DNA from 3 places in the Blastococcus sp. SYSU D00820 genome. Region 2 is predicted to be linked to each of the others. Evidence: predicted binding sites of a transcription regulator. Region 2 holds the regulator's gene; each other region holds the start of a gene.
The links. The regulator LexA, encoded in region 2, represses DNA repair genes until DNA is damaged. The targets are predictions, from matches to a motif close to TCGAACANNTGTTCGA.
Positions count from the first base shown of each region.

Region 1: ACI79R_RS00670 (replicative DNA helicase) is a predicted target of LexA. The motif match lies at 1,929-1,944, and genes of this name have one in related genera.
Region 3: ACI79R_RS10370 (DUF6504 family protein) is a predicted target of LexA. The motif match lies at 1,124-1,139, and genes of this name have one in related genera.

Region 1 covers NZ_JBJGZW010000001.1:144,101-147,369, forward strand. The annotation lists gene rpsF (30S ribosomal protein S6) at 1-169, shown strand, start outside; gene ACI79R_RS00655 (single-stranded DNA-binding protein) at 172-657, shown strand; gene rpsR (30S ribosomal protein S18) at 761-997, shown strand; gene rplI (50S ribosomal protein L9) at 1,009-1,455, shown strand; gene ACI79R_RS00670 (replicative DNA helicase) at 2,042-3,269, shown strand, end outside.
Region 2 covers NZ_JBJGZW010000019.1:43,877-47,145, reverse strand. The annotation lists gene ACI79R_RS17995 (hypothetical protein) at 1-769, shown strand, start outside; gene lexA (transcriptional repressor LexA) at 839-1,618, opposite strand; gene ACI79R_RS17985 (LysM peptidoglycan-binding domain-containing protein) at 1,855-2,397, shown strand; gene ACI79R_RS17980 (hypothetical protein) at 2,526-3,224, shown strand.
Region 3 covers NZ_JBJGZW010000007.1:114,680-117,948, forward strand. The annotation lists gene ACI79R_RS10360 (GNAT family N-acetyltransferase) at 1-462, opposite strand, end outside; gene ACI79R_RS10365 (YbaK/EbsC family protein) at 459-977, opposite strand; gene ACI79R_RS10370 (DUF6504 family protein) at 1,231-1,557, shown strand; gene ACI79R_RS10375 (SAV_6107 family HEPN domain-containing protein) at 1,557-2,069, shown strand; gene ACI79R_RS10380 (DNA polymerase III subunit alpha) at 2,066-3,269, shown strand, end outside.

The DNA of each region.
Region 1 (3,269 bases), on a different contig from region 2:
CATCTGGGGCCGCCGCCGGCTGTCCTTCGAGATCAAGAAGCAGGTCGAGGGCATCTACGCCGTCATCGACATCGATGCCGAGCCCGCTGCCGTCGCCGAGCTGGACCGCCAGCTCAACCTGAACGAGTCGGTCCTGCGCACGAAGCTGATGCGGCCCGAGGTCCACTGACCATGGCCGGCGAGACCGTCATCACCGTCATCGGCAACCTGACCTCCGACCCGGAGCTGCGGTTCACGCCGTCGGGGGCCGCGGTCGCCAACTTCACCGTCGCCTCCACCCCGCGGACGTTCGACCGTCAGTCGCAGGAGTGGAAGGACGGCGAGGCGCTGTTCCTCCGTTGCAACGTGTGGCGCCAGGCGGCGGAGAACGTCGCCGAGTCGCTCACCCGCGGCTCGCGCGTCATCGTCTCCGGCCGCCTCAAGCAGCGCTCCTTCGAGACGAAGGAGGGCGAGAAGCGCACCGTCGTCGAGCTCGAGGTCGACGAGGTGGGCCCCTCGCTGCGCTACGCCACCGCCAAGGTCACCAAGGCCCAGCGCGGTGAGGGTGGCGGCGGTTTCGGCGGCGGCGGCGGTGGTGGCGGCTTCGGTGGCGGCGGCGGGGGCGCGAGCGACCCGTGGTCGACGCCCGCCGGTCCGTCGGACGAGCCGCCCTTCTGAGCAAGGACCCCCTCGCTCCCCACGTCTGGCTCCGCTCGGCGTGGGCCCCTGCGAGGGGGCCGACACAGCCTTTCCCTGAATCACGTCGTACCTGGAGAACCCAGTGCCCAAGCCCCCCGTCCGGAAGCCCAAGAAGAAGGTCTGCCAGTTCTGCAAGGACAAGGTGACCTACGTCGACTACAAGGACACGACCCTGCTGCGGAAGTTCATCTCCGACCGCGGCAAGATCCGTGCCCGCCGCGTGAGCGGCAACTGCAGCCAGCACCAGCGTGATGTCGCGACCGCCGTGAAGAACAGCCGCGAGATGGCGCTGCTCCCCTACACCTCCACGGCGCGCTGACCATGAGCACGATGAAGCTGATCCTGACCCAGGAGGTCACCGGTCTCGGTTCCTCCGGTGACACCGTCGAGGTGAAGGGCGGCTACGGCCGCAACTACCTCCTGCCCCGCGGCCTGGCGATCGTCGCCACCCGCGGTGCCGAGAAGCAGGTCGAGTCCCTGCGCCGGGCGCGCGCCGCCCGCGAGGTGCGCTCGCTGGACGAGGCCAAGACCGTGGCCGGCCAGCTCACCGGGCTGACCGTCCGCGTCCCGGCCCGCGCCGGCGACGGCGGCCGCCTGTTCGGTCGCGTCACCACCGCCGACGTCGTCAACGCCGTCGTCGCCGCGGGTGGCCCGGAGCTGGACCGCCGTCGCGTCGAGCTGCCCAGCAGCATCAAGACCACGGGCCAGCACACGGTCACCGTCCGCGTGCACCCCGAGGTGAGCACCCAGCTGGCCATCGAGGTCGTCGCCGGCTGAACCCGTCCCTGCCGCACCGGCAGGGACGCGCAGTACCCCTGGGAGGGGCGTCGGACTCCGGTCCGGCGCCCCTCTCGGCGTTCGTGGGGCCCGGCCGCCGCCCGTGGAGGGGGGCCGCGCGGGTTCCCGGCGGCCTGGTGAGCGGGTTGTGGAGAACTCCCTGCCTGTGACTTGTGGGGCGGGTGCTCCCCGGCTCGCGACACGCCGGGGCGCGACACCACGATTTCTCGCGCTTTTCTCCCGTCCACAGCCCGTGCGTCGTCTTCGCGCTGGTCAGCCGCGAGCTGGGGACGGCGGGACGCCGTCGTCCCCCGACTCCTCCACATGTCGACATGCCTGTGTCCACCGACTTGTCCACAAGTTGTGCAGAACGGCGTGCACATCGGTGTTGGACGGGTCCGTCCCCACTTCCTAACGTCCTCTCCGGCTACCACGCGGCACCGGAACTGTCGGTGCCCCCCGGTAGGACTGGCACGAACACACGTTCGAGTCAGGCGTACAGCGTTTCTGGTGCTCCCCCACCAGGCCCGGCCGCAGCGGCCAGGGCCTCGCGGGTGCGCGCCGGTGAGTGGATGGAGGAACCGACGTGGCGGTGGCCGACGACTTCAGCCGGCCGCAGGCGACGGCGCCGGAGTACGACCGGCAGCCGCCGCAGGACGTCCAGGCGGAGCAGTCCGTGCTCGGCGGCATGCTGCTGAGCAAGGATGCGATCGCGGACGTCGTGGAGGTGCTGACCGGCGCGGACTTCTACCGGCCCGCGCACCAGGTGATCTTCGACTGCATCCTCGACCTCTACGGGCGCGGTGAGCCGGCCGACGCGATCACCGTCGCCGCCGAGCTCAACCGCACCGACCAGCTGTCCAAGATGGGCGGCGCGGTCTACCTGCACACGCTGATCGCCTCCACGCCGACCGCGGCCAACGCCGGCTACTACGCCGCCATCGTGGCCGAGCAGGCCGTCCTGCGGCGGCTGGTGGAGGCCGGCACCCGCGTGGTGCAGCTGGGCTACGGCGCCGCGGGCGGCCGGGGCGACGTCGACGACATCGTCGACCGCGCCCAGCAGGAGATCTACGACGTCACCGAGAAGCGGATGAGCGAGGACTACTCCCGCCTCGAGGACGTCCTGCAGCCGACGATGGACGAGCTCGACGCGATCGCCTCCCGGGGCGGCACCGCGCGCGGCGTCCCGACCGGCATCCGCGATCTCGACGAGCTCACCAACGGCCTGCAGGCCGGGCAGATGGTGGTCATCGCGGCCCGGCCCGGTGTGGGCAAGGCGCTCGCACTCGACACCCCCATCGCCACGCCCTCCGGCTGGACCACCATGGGGGAGATCCGGGTCGGCGACCGCGTGCTGGGCTCCGACGGGCGCCCCACCACCGTCGTCGCGGCCACGGACGTGATGACCGGCCGGCCCTGCTACGAGGTGCACTTCTCCGACGGGTCGGTGATCGTCGCCGACGCCCAGCACCAGTGGCTCACCGAGGACCGCGCCAGCCGCAAGAGCGCGCAGGCCGCGCGGGTCGGCTACAGCCGTCACCGCAGCCAGCGCACCGTCGCCGCCGTCCGCACCACCGAGGAGCTCGCCCGCACCGTCCGGCTGGCGACCAGGGACGCCCGGCTCAACCACAGCGTCACCAACGCCGCACCCCTGGACCTGCCGGAGGCCGACCTGCCGCTGCCGCCCTACGCGCTGGGCGTCTGGCTCGGCGACGGCACGTCGGAGGCGGCGCACTACACGAGCGCCGACCCGGAGATCGCGGCGTACATCGAGGCCGAGGGTCTCGTGGTCACCCCGCTCGCGAGCGACCGCC
Region 2 (3,269 bases):
CGCTGCCGTGGACCCCTACGACCCGGAGGACCTGGCCGTCGCCGCGGACGGGACCGTCTGGATCGCCGACACCGGCGACAACCGCGGCAACCGGTCGACCGTCGCCCTGATCGCGCTCCGCCCGGACGGCTCCGCCGGAGTGCACCGGCTGACCTATCCCGACGGGCCGCACGACGCCGAGGCGCTGCTGCTCGCCCCCGACGGGACCCCGTACGTGGTCACCAAGGAGTTCCTGGGCGCCAGCGGCGTCTACCGCCCGGTCTCCTCCCTCGTCGAGAACGGTGTCGTCGGCCTCGAGCGGGTCGGCACCGTCGAGCTGATGCTCACCGGGACGGCCGGCGGGCCGGTGGGGCGCGCCGGCCAGCTCATGGTGACCGGCGGTGCGGTCTCCGCGGACGGGCGCTGGGTGGCGCTGCGGACCTACACCGACGCCTACGTCTGGCCGCTGTCCGGCTCCGACGTCGCCGCGGCCCTGGCGACCGATCCGGTGCGGGTCGCGCTGCCGCCCTCCCCGCAGGGCGAGGCGATCTCCGTGGCCCCCGACGGCCGGCTGGTCGTGGCCAGCGAGGGGCTGCCCAGCGACCTGGTGCTCGTCCCGGTTCCCGCGGCCGACAGCCCTGCCGCGGCACCGGGGGACGACTCCCTGGCCGACGCCCTCGCCGGCAGCGAGTCCGGCGTGAACCCGCTGCCGGCCGCGCTCACGGCTGCCGCCGTGGCGGGCCTGCTCGTCTGGCTGGGCGGCAAGCTGCGCCGGCGCAAGGTGGAGTAGCCCCACCCGCCCACGACAGGGCCCCCGTCGCCGACGGCGGACGGGGGCCCTGGGCGATGCCGAGGCGGGTCAGACGCGGCGCAGCACCGTGACCACGCGACCCAGGATGGTGGCCTCGTCGCCGGGGATCGGCTCGTAGGCGGGGTTGTGCGGCAGCAGCCACACGTGCCCGTCCCGGCGCTTGTAGGTCTTCACCGTGGCCTCGCCGTCGAGCATGGCGGCGACGATCTCGCCGTTCTCGGCGGTCGGCTGCTGGCGGACGACCACCCAGTCGCCGTCGCAGATCGCGGCCTCGACCATCGAGTCGCCGGCGACCTTGAGCATGAAGAGCGTGCCCTCGCCGACCAGCTCGCGCGGCAGTGGGAAGACGTCCTCCACGGCCTGCTCGGCGAGCACCGGGCCACCGGCGGCGATCCGGCCCACCAGCGGCACGTACGTGGGTGCGGAACCGGTCTCCTCCCCGGCGGGCGCCGGTGCGGCGGCCGGGGCCGACTCGGCGGCGGCCAGCTCGCCCGGCAGCCGGACGTCGAGGGCGCGCGGGCGGTTGGGATCGCGCCGCAGCCAGCCCTTCTTCTGCAGCACCGTGAGCTGGTGGGCGACCGAGGACGCCGACGAGAGGCCGACCGCCTCGCCGATCTCGCGGACCGACGGCGGGTAGCCGCGGCGCTCGATCGAGTCACGGATGACCTCCAGCACGCGGCGCTGACGCTGCGTCAGCCCGTCGCCGGCCTCGCCCCGGTCGGGGAAGGTGCGGACCTGGGCGGACGGCGCCGCCTCGGCCACCGGCGCGCTCCCGCGGCCGCTCCGGCCGGAGCCGTCACCGCCCGCTGAACTGCTCGTGCCCGCCACGTCTCCTCCTCGCCGGCCGCACCCCGCGGCCCGTCGTCGACGCCGGCGGCTGCGCCGGCGCGGGTCCCGGTCGGACGGTAGCGCCTCGCGGCGCCGGTTTCAAACACACGTTCGAAGTCCGGCCGTGTCGGGTCGTTTCTGTCGGCGGCATGCGGTAGGACTTCGTACGGACGTTCGATCGAACGCGCGTTCGATCGAGGGAGTGCCCGGGGTGCCGGGCGGAGCGAGGAGAAGCCGTGGCGGCGAGCGTGCGTCAGCAGGTCCCCCTGGTGCCGGTGGAGGTCCCGGTGCCGGCGGCTCCCGGCCGCCCCCCGCTCCGGCTCCTGCCGCCTCCGCCGGTCGTGCGGGCGGTGCCCGCCCGGCCGGCCGGGCGGGAGGTCGACGCGGGGGCGGCCCGCCCCGCCGCCCGGCCGGGTGGCCGCCCGGTGCGCCTGGCCGGCGCGCCGCGGCCGGTGCGCGGCGGGTGCGCCGCACCCGCGGGCCCGGCACCGCTGCGGCTGACCCGGCGCGGGCGCCGCCTGGTGGCCGCGCTGGGCATCGTCGCGGGCGTGGGAGCGGCGGTCCTGGTCTCCGAGGTGGTCGGCGGCGGAGCGGGGGCCGGTCTGGAGCTCGCCGGCGGGGAGAGCGTCGTCGTCCAGCCGGGCGACACGGTGTGGTCCATCGCGACCGAGGTGTCCGGCGGTGAGGCCGACGTGCGGGCCGTCGTCGACGCGATCGAGGAGCTCAACGACCTCGAGGGCGCGGTGCTCGTGCCCGGCCAGGTCCTCCAGCTGCCGTGACCGGCCGTCGGCGGGCGTCCCGGGGTGTGGACGACCACACACCCACAATCCTCGTCGCTGATCTTCGTCAACCCTCCGCGCCCCGTCCTGCGCCGGGTCCTGGGGGTCGGCGACCTAGCGTCCTCGACGTGCGGAACACCCAGGACGGCCGAGCAGCGGCCTTCGCCCGATCGTCGTTCGACGTCGAGATCGAGGAGGCCGGCACCTGGCGGCCGGGCTCCATGCTCGGCTGGCGGCACGAGGGCGGCGTCGCCCAGGCGCAGGTGCGGTCGGTCGTCGACGGGGTGGAACGCACGTCCTGGATCGACCTGACCGCCGTCCGGCTGCCGCAGCCGCCCGCGGCCGAGACCTCGGCGACCGATGCCCGCCGGGTCGAGGCCCCGCAGGTCGAGGTCGCGCAGGTGGATGTCCCGGTGGTCGTCGCCGCGCCCGTGACCCCGTCGGCCGCTGTCCGGGCCGAGGAGCTGCACCCGGCGACCGTGGTCATGAGCCGCGCCGCCCTCCGGGAGCTGCTGGCCGCCGACGGCCGCCCGGCCGGCCGCCGGTCCGCCCCGGCGGGGTCGGAGCCCGCGCCACGCGCCGAGCGGCGGCGCCGGCACGGTGCCGACCTGACCGCGGAGTTCCCCGCCGTCCGCTGCGGCGACGACGCGGCCGGCCGTCACCGCGCCCCGGCCCACGGTGGCCGGCACCGCGCTGCCGACACCGGGGTCCTCCCCGCCGTCGCCGCGGAGCCGGCGTCGGTCGACATGCTCACCCGCCCGATCCGTCTCGGGGACACCGCTCCGTGGGGTCGTGACGAGGCCGCCGGGGTGGCCGTCGCCGGCTGACGGGTCGATCGGGGCCCCGCCCGCGACCGGCGTCCACCGGCTGCC
Region 3 (3,269 bases), on a different contig from region 2:
CAGGCGGAAGGCCTTGGTGTCGGCGTCCGGGGTGGACAGCAGCGCGACCGGGTTGGGCAGGTCGGCGCACAGGGCGTGCAGCAGCTGCCGGCCCAGGCCGCGGCTCTGGTAGTCGGGGTGGACGTGCAGCTCGCACACCTCGAACGCGCCGGGCAGCCAGCGCTTGGCGGTCCGCCGGTCCAGCGCGGCGCGCACCTGGTCGTGCCACCACTGGCCGGGCGCCACCTCGTAGCCGTAGCCGAAGCCGACCAGGTGCTCCCCGTCGGGCCCCTCGGCGAAGGCGCCCACGGCACGGAAGCCGGTGCGCTCGGTGTGCTGGATGGCGTAGCCGTAGCGGCCGGCGACCACCGAGGGGGAGTAGCCCATCGCCGCGCCGTAGATGGACAGCGCCTCGTGCATGTGGTCGCGCATCCACCGGGTGGGCAGCTCGGTGACCCGTGTCGCGGGGGTGGTGCCGGTCATGCGCGTACCGCCTCGGGGAAGGCCGTCTCCGACGGTCCGGGACCCACCTCGGCGGGTGTGCCCTCGGTGAGCCGCAGGAGCTCGTCGTAGGTGGTGGGGAAGACGGTGCGGGGGTGGCCGGCGGCCGCCCACACCTCGGGGAAGCGGGCCAGCTCGACGTCGACGAGGGTGCCGATGGGCGCCGGGTGGCCGATGGGGGCGACCCCGCCGATCGGCTGGCCGGTGTGCTCCCGCACGAACTCCGGCCGGGCCACCCGGACCTCGGGCACGCCGAGCAGCCGGGCGACCGCGTCGGTGTCGACCCGGTGGGCGCCGCTGGTGAGCACCAGGAGGGGCTCGCCGCCGACGTCGAAGACGAGGCTGTTGGCGATCGCCCCGACCGGCACGCCGAGCTGCGCCGCGGCCAGGGCGGCGGTGCGGGCGCTGTCGGGGAGCTCGCGCACCTCGCCGGTCGCGCCGGCCTCGGCGAGGAGGCGGGCGATCTCGGCCACCCGGGGGTGCTCGGGTCGGCTCATGTCCCGATCCTGCCACCGGCCGGGGGCGGGTGCGCCGGGCGGGACCGCGACCCCGGGCTGCCCTCCGCCCGCCGGACCCACGGGGCCGGCGCGCCGGGGCGCGTCCGGCTTGACGGCGGCTCGGGGGTCGGGTGTACTCGACGTGTTCGAACAGGCGTTCGAACTGCGTCGCTCTCCGCGCCGGCCGGGTCCTTCCCCACCCGCGGTGCGGGTCGGGCCGGCGCGCCGGGTGCGACAGCGGTGGGGAGTGGACATGAGCCGGGTGCTGGACGGGGTCGGTGGTCGGGTCGGCGAGGAGGTCCAGGTGGAGCGGGGGCCCCTCGGTCCGGTGCAGTTCTGGCGCGGGCAGTCCCGGTACGTCGTCGGCGAGCTGCTCGACTCCTGGGTGGAGACCCCACCGTGGTGGCGGCGTGCGGGAGCCCCGGGCGAGGGGGCCTCGGCCGACCTGGTCGCCCCCCGCGAGGTGTGGCGGCTGGAGGCCGTGCGCGCCGGCCGGTCGCGGATGAGCTTCGCCGGTGTCTACGACCTGTGCTGGGACGCCGCGGACAACCGCTGGTCGCTCGTGCGGGTGCACGACTGATGGGCGCCGTGTACGCCGTGGCCGACCAGCTGCCCCTGCCCCCGCCGGTGCCCGTGGCCGCCGCCCAGCTGCTCGACCAGGCCCACCGCGGGCTGGCCGAGGCGCAGGCGACGACCGACGTGCGGCAGCGCTACGCCACCGCCCACCTCGGTGCGCTGCGCGGCGCCGCGGCGGTGCTGGCCGCCCGCACCCGCCCGGAGTCCGGCCGGCGGCGGCCGCGCAGCGCCTGGGTGCTGCTCGGCGAGGTCGCCCCCGAGCTGGGGGAGTGGGCCACCTTCTTCGCCGCCGGCGCCGCCAAGCGGGCGGCGGCGGAGGCCGGGCTGTCGCACGCGGTCACCGAGCGGGAGGCCGACGACCTGGTCCGGGACGTCGCTGCCTTCCTCACCGTGGTCGAGAGCTGCCTGGCCGCCACGCCCGAGCCCGCTCCGCGGCCCCGGGTCGTCGGGGGCACCGCGCACCGGGGCACCACCTCGCGGGGCGCCACCCCGCGCGGCACCTCCCGCCGGAGGTGACCGACCCCTTCGTCCACCTGCACGTCGCCTCGGGCTACTCCATGCAGTACGGGGCCAACCACCCGGCCGACCTCGTCGCGCGTGCCGCCGAGCACGGCATGCGGGCGCTGGCCCTGACCGACCGGGACGGGCTCTACGGCGCGGTCAAGTTCGCCCTGGCCTGCCGGTCGGCCGACATCCGGCCGCTGTTCGGGGTCGACCTCGCGGTCACCCCGACGGTCGACACCGCCGTCCCGCCGGCGCTGGCGCACGTGCTGGGGGAGGGGCCGTCGGGGCCGCGGCACCGGTCGCGCCGCCCCGGCCCGCCGGAGGAGCCCGGCGGTGCCGCCGCGCGCGGGCGCCGGTCCCCGGCCCGGGGCGGGGCCAGCGTCGACCCGCGGCTGCCGCGGGTCACCTTCCTGGCCCGGGACGGCGAGGGGTGGCGGTCGCTGTGCCGGCTCACCAGCGCCACGCACCTGCGCGGCACCCGTGGCGAGCCGGTCAGCTCGCTGGCGCTGGCCGCCGAGCACCCGCTGGGCCTGGTCGCCCTGCTCGGGCCGGACTCCCCGGTCGGGCGGGCGCTGGCCGCCGGCCGGGCCGACGTCGCCGCCGCGCGGCTGGCCGCCTGGCGGTCGGTGTTCGGCCCGGGGCAGCTGGCGCTGGAGGTGGTGCACCACCGCGGCCGGGGGGACCGCTCCCGTGCCCAGGCGATGCTGCGGTTCGCCGCGGAGGCCGGCGTCCCGGTGGTGCTGAGCAACGCCGTCCGCTACGTCGACGCCCTCGACGCGCCCACCGCCGACGTCCTCGACGCCTCCCGGCGGCTGGTCGCCCTCGACCAGCGGCACGTCGACCGGCGCACCGCCGAGGGCTACCTGAAGTCGGGCAAGGAGATGGCCGAGGTCGCCGAGGACCTCGTCGGCCCCGACCGCGACGCCGCCCTCCGGCTGCTGGAGCGCACCGCCCGGCTGGCCGAGCAGTGTGCGGTCGACGTCCGGGAGGACCTCGGCATCGGCACCGTCCGCTATCCCGAGCTCGACGTGGTCACCACCGCCGCCGAGCAGGGGATGAGCCCGGCGCAGGTGCTGCGGGCCCGCTGCGAGGCGGGCCTGGGCCGGCGCGGGATGGGCCGCAGCACCGAGGTGGAGCGGCGGCTGGAGGAGGAGCTGGCCGTCATCGAGCAGCTGGGCTACCCGTCCTACTTCCTCACCGTCGCCGACGTGG